Regions from separate parts of the Micrococcus sp. TA1 genome, predicted to be linked through region 3. Evidence: riboswitches for the same ligand, from Rfam matches in the RefSeq annotation. Region 3 holds a riboswitch; each other region holds the start of a gene.
What was found. A riboswitch is a leader RNA that binds a small molecule or an ion and turns the genes downstream of it on or off. The one in region 3 is predicted to bind glycine.
Positions count from the first base shown of each region.

Region 1 (4,379 bases), on a different contig from region 3:
ACCGGGACGATGTTCTGCGACAGGCAGGCGAGTCCGGCGATCCCGAAGAGGGTCATCGCCCGCCGGCCGGAGATCAGCGGCAGGATCCGGCGGATCAGCTTCCCGGTGATCCCGGAGCGGGCGACCATGACCGACAGGATGCCGAGCAGGATGTAGCTCAGGGCGGTCTCCCCCTGGCCGCCGAGCCCGTCGACGAGGATGGTCACCGTCTCATCGGGGGTCAGCCCCGCGAGCAGTCCCGCGACGAGCGTGGCGATGAGCAGGGCGACGATGACGTTCACGCGGGCCAGGCTCAGCGCGGCGAGCACGAGCACGGACACGACGACGGGATTCAACAGCACAGCGGGGACGACCTCTTCGGTGGCGCGGGCGGCGTGATGGCGCATCCGCGCCCCGAAGAGTGTAGCCGGAGTACGGGTCCACTCACCCGCAGCACGGTGCCGTCCCCGGTGACCCGACGGCGGCGGGCCCGGTCAGCCGAACAGGCTGAGCAGGATGCCCCCGACCGCCACGATTCCGGCGATGACCACGAAGACGTTCGAGATCGCGCCCCGGAACGGCGCCAGGGCGGGGACCTTCCGGATGGCGTACATCGGCATCAGGTAGAGCACAGCCGCGATGACCGGCCCGGCCAGTGATTCGATGAGCCCCAGGATGCTCGGGTTGAGCACGCCGGCGATCCAGGTGCTGGCGATGAGGAACACGCTGATTCCGATCCGCAGTCCGCGGTCGGAGAAGCGCCGGGACTGCGGGTCCACCATCCCGCGCATGATGCCCTGCGCGCCCTCGAACGCCCCGAGCCAGTGGCCGAAGAAGGACGAGCCGATGGCCGTGACGGCCACCGCCGGCCCGAGCCAGGCGATGATCGGCAGGCCCATGACGTTGGCCAGGTGGGAGAGCACCGGCAGGTTGGCGTCCTTGGCGGCCTGCAACCCCTCGGGGCCGAGGGCCAGCACGCAGGACCAGACGAAGCCCATGGTGAAGACCACCAGCAGGATGGAGGTGACGCGCAGGACGGAGGAGGCCTTCTGCACCGAGCCGGCCCCGTAGCGCTGGCGCAGGGACACCGAGAACTGCGAGATCGCCGGGGAGTGGTTGAACGCGAAGACCAGCACGGGGATCATCAGCCACAGGGACATCGCGAAGTCGCCGGCGGCGGGCACGGCCCCGAAGCCCTCGAAGGACCAGGACGGGATGAGCAGCAGGGTGACGGAGAACAGGACCGCGATCAGCGGGTAGACCAGCCACTGGGTGACGATCAGCATGACGCGCTGGCCGGCCACCATCACGGCGGACATCAGCAGCACGAGCACCCCGGAGAGCAACCAGCGTGGCCACGGGTCCATGCCCAGCTGGTTGACCATGAGGCTGTCCACGGTGTTGGTGATGCCGACGCCGTAGATGAGCACGATCGGGAAGATCGCCAGGAAGTACAGGATGGTGACCAGGCGGCCGGCGGCCTCGCCGAAGTAGTCCCGCACCACGCCGGTGATGTCACGGTCGGCCCGGGGCGAGGCGACCACCATGCGGGACAGCGCCCGGTGGGAGAAGTAGGTCATCGGCCCGATGATCAGCGTGGCGATGATCAGCGGCCACATCCCGCCCAGGCCGGCATTGATCGGCAGGAACAGGACGCCGGCGCCCACGGCGGTACCGAACAGGCCGATCGTCCAGCTCGAGTCGAAGCGGTTCCAGCCCGGCGCGGCGGCCGTGCCGTCCGGACGGCCGGGTGCCGGGCTCTCGAGGGTCGGGGCTGCGGCGGGGGCGTGGCCGGCTGGTCCGGCCTCGGTCCCGCCGGCGACGGGCCCGGTGGGGCGGCTGGGTTCCATGGGTTCTCCTCAGGTGGACGTGGGACGGTGGTCCCCTCGTGTCCTCCCCGCTCTGTCCATGGACCTGAGAGTTTCGCGTCGTGCCGGCCCGGAGCCGGTCGGCCGCTTGCCCCGTCGGTGGTCGCGCGTGGGTGTGGCGACGCTTTCCAGAGGTGCCCAGCGATCCGGTACGGGGGCCTGAGAGATTCCCGGGGAGGGCTTGCTCCTTCGGCGTCGCGCATCTTAGGTGGTGCGGGATCTCTCCCGGACCGCTCAGTGGCTGATTCCGGGAGACTACTGTAATGCACCTCACACGGGTGCGTGAAATCGCGGCCGGGTCCTCACCGCGCGGGCGTGCTCCTGCGGGACTTCCGGACGATGCCGGTGTCCTGCATGTCCTCGAGCTCGCGGCCCTTCGTCTCCGGGACGAAGCGCCAGACGAAGAGGAAGGACAGCACCGCCATCACCGCATAGAGCCCGTAGGCCACGGTCAGCCCGATCTCGGCCAGCCACGGGAACGTGGTGGAGACCGCGAAGTTCGCGGCCCACTGGGCCGCCGCGGCCACGGCGAGCGCCCCGGCGCGAATCCGGTTCGGGAACATCTCCCCCAGCAGGACCCACACCAGGGGCCCCCACGTGGCACCGAAGAAGACCACGAAGGCGTTGGCCGAGATCAGGGCCACCGTGGACCACGGCTGGCCCAGCTCTGCGGCCGTGGTGCCGTCGGCGCCCTGGACGACCTGCGCGAAGGAGAAGGCCACCGCCATCAGGCCCAGTGAGGCCGCCATGCCCAGGGACCCGACGAGCAGCATGGGGCGCCGCCCCACCCGGTCCACCAGCAGGATGGCCACGATCGTCACCAGGATGTTCGTGACCGACGTGATCACCGTGATCGTCAGGGCGTCGGACTCCCCGAAGCCCACGGAGCGCCACAGCGTGGTCGAGTAGTAGAAGATCACGTTGATGCCCACGAACTGCTGGAACACGGACAGGACGATGCCGATCCACACGATCGGCCTCAGGCCCATCGCCGGTCCGCGCAGGTCGCGCAGGGACTCCCGCCGCTCGGACTCCAGAGTGTCCTTGATCTGCTCGATCTTGAGGTTGACCCGTTCGATGCCGGTGAAGTCGTACAGGACCTGGGCCGCACGGTCGAGGTCACCGCGGGCGACCAGGTACCGGGGTGACTCGGGCAGGCGGAACGCGAACGCCCCGTAGAGCACCGCCGGCACGGCCTCGGCCATGAACATCCAGCGCCAGGCCTCCAGTCCCCACCACAGCGTCTCGGCCGCGCCCCCGGCCAGGTTCGCGAAGAGGGCGTCGGACAGCAGTGCCACGAAGATGCCGGTCACGATGGCCAGCTGCTGCAGGGAGCCCAGCCGGCCCCGGACGCCGGCCGGGCTCACCTCGGCGATGTAGGCCGGGGCGATCACCGAGGCGGCGCCCACGCCCAGGCCGCCCACGACCCTCCAGATGATCAGGCTCCACACGTCGAAGGCCAGCCCGGAGCCGAGCGCGGAGACCAGGAACAGCACCGCCGCCAGCAGCATGACCCGGACCCGGCCGAAGCGGTTGGCGACGGGACCGGCGAACCAGGCCCCCAGGGCGCAGCCGATCAGGGCCGAGGACACGACGAAGCCGGTCAGCCCGGGTCCGAGTGCGAAGCCCGACTCGAGGGCGTCGACGGCGCCGTTGATCACCGCGGTGTCGAAGCCGAACAGGAAGCCACCCAGGGCGGCGGCGATACAGATGCCGATCACGCGGATGTTCACGCGGTCGGCGGGATTCTTCGGCGTCATGACTTCCTCCGTGGGGGCGTGACCGGATGCCCCACCCTACTGCCGCTCCATGCCAGGGCGCAGGTCCTGGGACCCGCGAGGCCTGGGACCCGCCAGGCCGGGCCCGGGCCCGCGCTCCGGCCGCCCGCAACACTCTCCCCTTCGGGTCACTCCGACTGTAAGATGGATCTCAGTCAACTTAGGGTCATCCAGACCCTAAGTGGGAGGACGGGAGTCAGGGTGGATCAGCACACAGCCCGGTTGGCGGTGTCCACCGTCATCTTCGCGCTGCGTTCCGAGGCCGGGGACCCCCCGGCCCTGTGGACCCCCTTCGTGCGCCGCACCCGGGAGCCCCACCTGGACCAGTGGGCCCTGCCCGGCGGCTGGCTGCCGGACGCCGAGCCGCTCGAGGACGCCGCCGCCCGGACCCTGGCCGAGACCACCGGACTGCGCCCCAGCTACCTCGAGCAGCTCTACACCTTCGGCGCCCTGGACCGCTCCCCCACCGGCCGCGTCATCTCCGTCGTCTACTGGGCCCTGGTGCGCTCGGACGAGGTGACCGACGCCGCCGTGGGGAACAACGTCCAGTGGTTCCCGGCCGATGACCTCCCCGCCCTGGCCTTCGACCACAACGCGATCGTGGACTACGCCCTGCAGCGGCTGCGCACCAAGGTCGAGTACGCGCGGATCGCGCACACCTTCCTGGGTGAGACCTTCACCCTGGCCCAGCTCCGCTCGGTCCACGAGGCCGTCCGGGGCCAGCCCCTGGACCCGGCGAACTTCCGCCGCTCCA
Region 1 is NZ_JACHNW010000001.1:2,006,746-2,011,124, forward strand. Features, by position in the region: gene GGQ69_RS08700 (Na+/H+ antiporter family protein) at 1-386, opposite strand, end outside; gene GGQ69_RS08705 (amino acid permease) at 474-1,829, opposite strand; glycine riboswitch at 1,985-2,085, opposite strand; gene GGQ69_RS08710 (sugar porter family MFS transporter) at 2,150-3,607, opposite strand; gene GGQ69_RS08715 (NUDIX domain-containing protein) at 3,827-4,379, shown strand, end outside.
Region 1: it holds a riboswitch for glycine, as region 3 does, so the genes downstream of both, GGQ69_RS08705 (amino acid permease) here and GGQ69_RS16120 (hypothetical protein) in region 3, are expected to answer to the same signal.

Region 2 (4,379 bases), on a different contig from region 3:
CATCGCGTCGATGAACCGCTCGATCTCGGCCAGGTCCTCGGACTCGGTGGGCTCGACCATGAGGGTCCCCGCCACCGGGAAGGCCAGCGTGGGGGCGTGGAAGCCGTAGTCGATCAGGCGCTTGCAGACGTCCTCGGCGGTCACCCCGGTGCGGGCGGTCAGCTCGCGCAGGTCCAGGATGCACTCGTGCGCGACCAGCCCGGTCTCACCCGTGTAGAGCACCGGGAAGTACTCGCCCAGTCGCTTGGCCACGTAGTTCGCGTTGAGCAGGGCGTAGCGGGTGGCATCGGTGAGCCCCTCCGGGCCCATCAGGTACAGGTAGGCCCAGGAGATCGGCATGACGCCCGCGGAACCCCAGGGCGCCGAGGTGATCGGCTCCTCCCGGCTGGGCAGGAACGGGACGAGGTGCTCGGCCACGGCCACCGGGCCGACGCCGGGACCGCCGCCGCCGTGCGGGATGCAGAAGGTCTTGTGCAGGTTCAGGTGCGAGACGTCGCCGCCGAACTTGCCCGGCTGGGCGAGGCCGACCAGGGCGTTGAGGTTGGCCCCGTCGATGTACACCTGGCCGCCGGCCTCGTGGACCTTGCGGCAGACCTCGCGCACGTCGGCGTCGTAGACACCGTGGGTGGAGGGGTAGGTGATCATGATGGCCGCGACCTGCCCGGAGTGGGCCTCGATCTTGGCGTCCAGGTCGGCGCTGTCGATGGTGCCGTCCTCGGCGGTCTTGACCACCACGACCTTCAGCCCGGCCAGCACCGCCGAGGCGGCGTTGGTGCCGTGGGCCGAGGCCGGGATGAGGCAGATGTCCCGCTCACCCTCACCGTTGGCCAGGTGGTACTTGCGGATGGCCAGCAGGCCGGCGTATTCCCCCTGGGAACCGGCGTTGGGCTGCACCGAGACCCCCGCGTAGCCGGTGATCTCGGCCAGCTTCTCCTCGAGGTCCGTCAGCAGGTAGCGCCAGCCCTCGGTCTGGTGGTCGGGCGCGTACGGGTGGATGGAGCAGAACTCGGGCCAGGAGATGGACTCCATCTCCGCGGTCGCGTTGAGCTTCATGGTGCACGAGCCCAGCGGGATCATGGTGCGGTCCAGGGCCAGGTCGTACCCGGAGAGGCGCTTGATGTAGCGCAGCATCTGGGTCTCGGACTTGTACGTGTTGAAGACCGGGTGGGTCATGTACTCGCTGGTGCGCTGCAGGGACGCGGGGATGTGCCCGCTGGCCCGGCCGGCGTCGGGTGCCCCGGTGTCCCCGGACTGCCCGCTCCCGGCACCGGCCGGGAGGGCCTCCGCGGGGGCGCCGAAGGCGGACAGCACCGCGAGCAGGTCCCGGTCCGTGGTGGTCTCGTCACAGGAGATGCCGACCGTGCCCGCGTCCACGAGGCGCAGGTTCACCCCGGCCGCCTCGGCGGCGTTGACCACGGTGCGGGCCAGTCCGGGCACGGAGACCTGCACGGTGTCGAAGAAGGACTCGTGGTTCAGCGTGAACCCGGCGGACTGCAGGGCTGCGGCCAGCCGGCCGGCCTGCCGGTGGGCGTGCTCGGCGATCGCCCGCACGCCGTCCGGGCCGTGGTAGACGGCGAACATGGAGGCCGTGATCGCCAGGAGGGCCTGGGCGGTGCAGATGTTCGAGGTGGCCTTCTCGCGGCGGATGTGCTGCTCACGGGTCTGCAGGGCGAGGCGGTAGGCGGGCCGGCCGGCCGCGTCCTGCGAGACGCCGACGAGACGGCCGGGCAACTGGCGCTCCACGCCCTTGTGGACGGCCATGTAGGCGGCATGCGGGCCGCCGAAGAACAGCGGGACGCCGAAGCGCTGGGTGTTGCCCACGGCGATGTCCGCACCCTGCTCGCCCGGGGGGACGATGAGCGCGAGGGAGAGCAGGTCGGCGGCGATGGCGACCATGCCGCCGCGCTCCTTGGCCTGGGCGATCACCGCGGAGTGGTCGTGGATCCGGCCGGAGTCCCCGGGCTGCTGCAGCAGGATGCCGCACAGGCCCTTCTCCTCCAGATCGGCCGCGAGGTCCTCGGGCAGGCCCGCTGAGAGGTCCGCGACGCGCACGTCCAGGCCGAGGGCGCGGGCACGGCCCTCCACCACGGTGCGAGTCTGCGGGTAGAGGTCGGCGTCGATCAGGGTGATGCCGTTGGCGTTCTTCCGGTTGGCCCGGTGCATCAGCAGCACGGCCTCGGCGGCGCCGGAGGCCTCGTCCAGCAGGGAGGCGTTGGCGATCTCGAGGCCGGTGAGGTCGGCGACCATGGTCTGGAAGTTCAGCAGGGCCTCCAGCCGGCCCTGGGAGATCTCCGGCTGGTAGGGGGTGTAGGCGGTGTACCAGGCCGGGTTCTCCAGGACCTTGCGCAGCACCACCGGCGGGGTGACCGTGTCGAAGAAGCCCTGGCCGATCATCTGGGTCTTGACGATGTTGCGGTTGGCGATGGCCCGCAACTCCTCCAGGACGGCGGCCTCGGTCCGGGCCTCGGGCAGGTTCAGGGGCTCGTGCTGGCGGATGTCCGCGGGCACGGCCTCGTCCACGAGGGCCTCCAGGGACTCGAAGCCCAGGGCGGCCAGCATCGTCTCGGCGTCCGCCTGGCGGGGACCGATGTGACGGCTGGTGAACGGGGCTGACGCGGTGTCCCGCGGCTCGTGGCGTTGACCGGTGGACGGGGTGACGATGGCGTTCATGGGTTCTCCTCCAAGGCGCTTCTCGGGCGCGGATCGGTACCTCCCCGCTCTGTCATCGACCTGAGAGATTCCGCACGTATCTGGAGGATACGTGCTTGCACCGTCGGTGGCCGAGGCGTTGGGGGCCTGGCACTTTCCAGAGACGCCGACCCTGCGCGGTACGTGGGCCTGAGAGATTCTCGGGGAGAGATTGCTCCTTCGGCGTCCGGCGCCGCCGGGTCCGGAGGCCCGGATCCTGCAGCACCGGCACTCTCCCGCGCGGGAGATGTGGCGCGGCACCAGTCTGGCACAGCCGCACCGCCGACGTCCCCCCGAGTCGCTGGGTGCGCGCGCCCTCACCCTTCCCACAGGTCAGGGTCCTGCCGCGGCAACGGTCATCGGCGTCACCGTCGATACTGCGTGGCCTCGCCGTCGACGTCCCGGCCCCTCAGGTGGACAGGGCGTCCAGGCTCTGGATGAACCGGGACAGCACGGCCCCGTCGAACGGCTCGGGGACGCTCCCGACCCTCAGCTGGGGGATCTCGTGCTCCACGTGGGCGCGCCCGGACGGCGTCGCCGCCCGCGAAGCCCGTTTCGACGGTGTCCTCGATCGTCGCCACGGCGAACCGGCCGCTGAGCCAGTCCCGGTCGGGGACGCAGTCCTGCACCGGAGACCACGTGATCCGGCCGGACTCCGTGGCAGTCCTCAGCCGCCGCAGGATCTTGGTGGCGATGGGGGCCTCGAGCTCGTTCCGCTGCATGGTGGGGCGCCGATCGTTCGTCGGGGATGTCCTGGGTGGTGGAGACGTCCCGGAGGGTCCGGTCCGCCGGAGGGGTCTCAGAACACCGGCAGCCCGCCGGTCACACCCAGCACCGTTCCGGAGACGTAGCTCGCCTCGGCCGGGTTCGCCAGGAACACGTAGGCCCCGGCGAGCTCGGCGGGCTGGCCGATCCTGCCGAGCGGGGTGTCCGCACCCATGTGGGAGACGGCCTCGGGGGTCTTGGTGGCCGGCTGCAACGGCGTCCAGACCGGTCCGGGCGCCACCGCGTTCACCCGGATGCCCTTCGGCCCGAGCTCGCCGGCGAGGTTCGCGGTGACGTTGTTCAGGGCGGCCTTCGTGGCGGCGTAGTCGATCATCGTCTCCGAGGGCTGGTAGGCCTGTACCGAGGTGGTGTTGATGATGCAGTCCCCGTGGGACAGGTGCGGCACGCACGCCCGGGTCAGCCACAGGGTGCCGTACAGGTTGGTCCGCACCGCCCGGTCCAGGTCCTCGGTCCGCAGCCCCTCGATCCCGGGCTCTCCGCGGGCCCAGTGGTAACCGGCGTTGTTGACCAGGATGTTCAGGCCGCCCAGTCCCGCGACCGCCTCCTCGGCGATCCGCCCGCATTCCTGCTCGTCCCGCAGGTCCCCGGGTACGGTCACCGCCGTGCGGCCGGCCTTGTCGATCCAGCCGACCACGTCCTGGGCGTCCTCCTCCTCCTCGGGGAGGTAGTTGATCGCCACGTCGGCACCCTCCCGTGCGAAGGCGATCGCCACGGCACGACCGATGCCCGAGTCACCGCCCGTGATCAGGGCCTTCAGCCCCTCGAGCCGGCCCCGCCCGACCCAGCTGGACTCCCCGTGGTCCGGCACCGGGTCCATGGGGGCGGTCAGCCCGGGCGGTTCCTGCTGCTGTGCCGGCATGGTCCCGTCCTGCCCGGCCATCGACTGCGCGTGCCGCGCCACCTGC
Region 2 is NZ_JACHNW010000005.1:5,237-9,615, reverse strand. Features, by position in the region: gene gcvP (aminomethyl-transferring glycine dehydrogenase) at 1-2,670, opposite strand, end outside; glycine riboswitch at 2,817-2,937, opposite strand; gene GGQ69_RS15170 (SDR family oxidoreductase) at 3,488-4,379, opposite strand, start outside.
Region 2: it holds a riboswitch for glycine, as region 3 does, so the genes downstream of both, gcvP (aminomethyl-transferring glycine dehydrogenase) here and GGQ69_RS16120 (hypothetical protein) in region 3, are expected to answer to the same signal.

Region 3 (4,379 bases):
ACGTTCCAGCGTGGTGCGCCGGGTGCTGGCCCTGTCCAGCGTCGAGGAGTAGACCACCTTGTCCGCCCGCTGCCATGCCCGCGCGAACTCGGCGGTCACCGGTGCGGACGCGGCCAGTTCCGGGTCGTTCTCCCACGGGGTCATCAGTTCGTAGGTCCGGCGTCCGTAGAGGTGGACGGCGACGCCGGCCAGCTCGTCATTGGCGTACTGGTGCACCTCGGCGTCCGGCATGGCCCAGGAGAAGTCCCCCGCCTCGTCGGCGATGTACCCGTCCAGGGAGGCGATCACCGAGTAGATGAGCTTGCCCATCGTTCAGTCCTCCTGTTCCGAGCCGAGTCCGGCGAGCGCGGTGCCCCCGGGACCGTCACCGTGGGCCAGTCCGGCCAGCTCGTAGGCGGCGTACACCACCCCGTGGGGGAAGACCTTGCCGTCGATGCGCCGCAGCCGCGGGGCATCGAAACCGTCCGGGAAGAAGGACCGCCCGCGGCCCTGCCAGGCCGGGTGGGTGAACATGCGGAACTCGTCCACCAGCGCCGCCTCGATCAGGGTGTGCGCCAGGTGGATACTCCCGGTGACGACCACGTCACGGCCGTCCTGCCGCCGCAGCTCCCGGACGGCCTGGAGGGGGTCGCCGCCGATGACGGTCGTGTTCTCCCACTGCGGGTCGGTCAGGGTGGCGGAGACCACGCGCTTGTCCGCCCGGTCCAGGGCCTCGGCCACTCCGGTGGTGTCATCCGCCCGGTGCGGCCAGTAGCCGCGGAGGTCCTCGAAGGTCTGCCGGCCCAGCAGCAGCACGTCCTCGCCGGCCGTCTGGCGCCGCATCTCCCCGACCAGTTCCGGGTCCTGGTCGGCGGGGTCGAACCAGTCGTCGAGCATCTCGATCCGCCCGTCCAGGGTCATGTTCTGCGTGATGACGATGCGCATGGATGGTCCTTCCGTCGGCGCCGCAGGGGTCGCTGGCGCCCTCTCCTCGTCCCACAGTAGGGAGGGCCGTCGCGTCCGGGAACACCCGGTCGCGACGGGCCGGGGTTCAGCTACCGCGGGACAGGATCGCCGCGACCGTCTCGTCGTCGACGGCGGCGAAGTCCCGGTAGTGGGCCCCGACGGCCCGGAAGCCCCGGGGGGTGGCCAGTACCTCGATCTCGTCGGCCTCGCGGCTCATGAGCATCGAGTCCACGGTGGTCCGCGAGGCAACCGGCACGGCCAGCACCACGCGCGCCGCCCCGAGGGCCCGGGCCACTCTGCAGGCCACCCGGGCGGTGGAGCCCGTGGCGATGCCGTCGTCGACGATCATCGCGGTCTTGCCCGTGAGGTCCAGCGGCTCCCGGCCGGCACGGAAGAGCCGCGCCCGGCGGTCCAGGGTCTGCTGCTCGCGGCGTTCGACCAGCGCCACTTGCTCCTGCGTGACCCCGAAGTGCCGGATGGTGCCCTCGTCCTGGAGCCGGACGCCCTGCTCACCGATGGCACCCATCGCGAGCTCCGGGTAGGAGGGCACCCCCAGCTTGCGGACCATGATCACGTCCAGCGGTGCGCGCAGTTCCCGGGCCACCACTTCCGCGACCGGCACCCCGCCGCGGGGCAGGCCCAGCACCACGACGTCGGCGTGCCCGGCCCAGCGCGGGGCGAGCCGCGCTGCGAGCTGGGCACCGGCGTCGTATCTGTCCTGGAATTCCGGCACGTCCCCTCCCTGGGATGGGCTGTGGGTCGCCCCCAGCGTAGGCGCGCCGGTCGTGGCACTGGAAGGGCCCCCGACCACCCGGCGTTCCCGGCAACGGCCCGGATGACCCCGTGTGACGAGATTCACGGCATATTTTGCATACAAATCAAATGCCTGACTACACTGTGATCGCAATCACAGCAGAATAGCCGTTGCCGTTGAGGTGTGGCGGGAGAGTCCCGTCCGGCACCACCGGTCGGGCGCCGTAGGAGCAATTCCTCCCGGGAAACTCTCAGGCCCCCGCACCGCCGCACCGAGGCACATCTGGAAAGTAGCGCGGTCTTCGCCGTGCTCGCCGAAGGAGCAAGTCCCGCCCCGCCCGGGTGGGATGGAAACTCTCAGGCCGCGCAACAGATCGGGGAGGAACCTACAGACGACGCGAGAACGATCGCAGACCCCAGGAGTTCCCCGGATGACGAATGCACGTGCATGCCCCGGTCTCACCCCGGGCGGTGAGGCCTCCCCGGCCGGCCGCCCCACCGGCCCCGGCGCCGCGGCGGAGCAACGGTGCGCCAAGATCGCCCAGGCCGCGGCCACCGGACTGATGACGCACCGGGACGTCGAGGACGCCCTCGTCCGCATCGACGGCCCCCGGCGCGCACCGCGGCTGTGGATCGAGTGCTTCCTGTCCCCCCACGCGGACGTCACCCGCACCACGGAGGTGGTCGTCGGAGTCCGCGAACAGCTCGAGGCCATGCTCGACCTCACCTTCGACACCGTCGAGATGACCATCCGGAACGTCACCGTCCCGGGGTAGGCCGGCCTCGGTTACCTCCGGGTGGCCACCGTCAGCAGGTACTCGATCTCGAAGCGCGCCCGGTCCTCGGTCCCCACGTTCGCCTCGTCGAAGAAGGCCTGGAACGCCTGGTCGAATTCCTCGGCACGGCCCTCGCCCTCGGCGTTCCTGCGGACGGTGATCGTGGGGCCGTAGGACGCCTTGAAATGCTCGGCGAATTCGCGCGGCGTGCCGAAGGCGGTGACCTCGAGGGTGCCCCGGCTGGCGGAGTCCACCGCCACCCGATCACCCAGCAGGGCGCGCTGGTGCTCCTCGGTGCCCCACAGCGGCGCCGGCTGCACTCCGGGCGGGGGCGCCGGGGCGAAGGGCTTCATGGTGCGGAAGAGCCCGCCCACCACGCCCTCGGGCGTCCAGCTCAGCAGGGCGATCGTCCCGCCGGGCCGGCACACGCGCACGAGCTCGTCGGCGGCCTCCTGGTGGTGGGGGGCGAACATCACGCCGATCGAGGACATCACCACGTCGAAGGAGGCGTCCTCGAAGGGCAGGTGCTCGGCGTCGGCCTCCACCCACTCCAGGTCGAACCCCTGCGCCTCGGCGCGCAGCCGCCCTGCGTCCAGCAGCTCGGGAGTGAGGTCGACGGCGGTGACCCTCGCCCCCGTGGCCGCTGCCGGCAGGGACGCGTTGCCCGTGCCGGCACCGACGTCCAGGACGCGCTGGCCGGAGGTGACGCGGGCTGCCTCGACGAGTCTCGGCCCGAGGGGGAGCAACCACGTCTCGACCATGCCCGGGTAGTCACCCGAGGCCCACATGGTGCGGTGCCTGGACTTCAGGTCGCGGTCGGCACCGGGTTGGCTTGCTGTCTGGCTCATGACGGGTTCTCCGGAGTCACTGGGATGTGCTGGACGGCCGGCTCGCCAGGGCGGGGATGCCCACCCACCGGTGGCGGGTCATGCGGCACCAGTATCCCACCGGGGGCGTCCGGCAGACAGGAACGAGGCGCTGCCCTCCCCGCGGGCTGGGCCCCGGGAAGGGCCGGGACGGGGGGCCGGGGACCACCTGATCTCCTCCGGTCCGGCGACCCTCCCTGACTACACTGGATCGGTGACGATCCTGGACGCCCTGCTCGCCTTCACCGTGGTGGCCGGCCTGCTGACCCTGGTGCCCGGACTGGACACCGCCCTGGTGCTGCGGTCCTCGCTGACCCGGTCCCGCCCCTACGCGTGGGCCACCGCCACCGGGGTCGCCACCGGGGCCGTGGTGTGGGGCATCGCCGCCGCCGTCGGGGTCTCCGCCCTGCTCGCGGCCTCAGAGCTCGCCTACCGCGTGCTGACGATCACCGGGGCGGCGTACATGCTCTGGCTGGGTGCGTCGATGATCTGGTCCTCGTTCCGCGGCACCGGGAGGGACCCGGTGAACACTGCCGTGACGGGTGCCGCCTCCCCGGGCGAACCGGGGGGCTGGGGCGCCGGCTCCCCGGCGCCCGCCGACCCTCCCTGGCGCGGCTGGCTGACCGGTGCCGGCACCAACCTGCTCAACCCCAAGGTCGGCGTGTTCTACATCGCCACCATCCCGCAGTTCCTCCCCGACGGCGTCTCGCCCCTGCTGATGGGTGCGGCCCTGGCCGGGGTGCACGCCGCGCTCACGATGAGCTGGTTCGCCGTGCTCATCATCGGGGGCGGCTACGCACGCCGCTGGCTGTCCAGCCCGCGGTCCCTGGCCGCCATCGACCGGGTGACCGGCCTGGTGCTGATGGGCTTCGGCGGCACCCTGCTGGCCGACGCCCTCACCGGTCCGGCTCCGGCCGCCGCCCGCGGATGACCGTCCTCCGGTGCTGACGCCTGCACGCCGGGGTGCCTGAACGGCGTCCTCGACCCGCCCGATGAACTGGTGCGGGGAGCCGCCGGGAGGAGTACATTGCGGTGCAAT
Region 3 is NZ_JACHNW010000011.1:7,238-11,616, forward strand. Features, by position in the region: gene GGQ69_RS16105 (dihydrofolate reductase family protein) at 1-309, opposite strand, end outside; gene GGQ69_RS16110 (dihydrofolate reductase family protein) at 313-924, opposite strand; gene GGQ69_RS16115 (phosphoribosyltransferase) at 1,031-1,678, opposite strand; glycine riboswitch at 1,877-1,975, shown strand; gene GGQ69_RS16120 (hypothetical protein) at 2,130-2,474, shown strand; gene GGQ69_RS16125 (class I SAM-dependent methyltransferase) at 2,486-3,322, opposite strand; gene GGQ69_RS16130 (LysE family translocator) at 3,555-4,271, shown strand.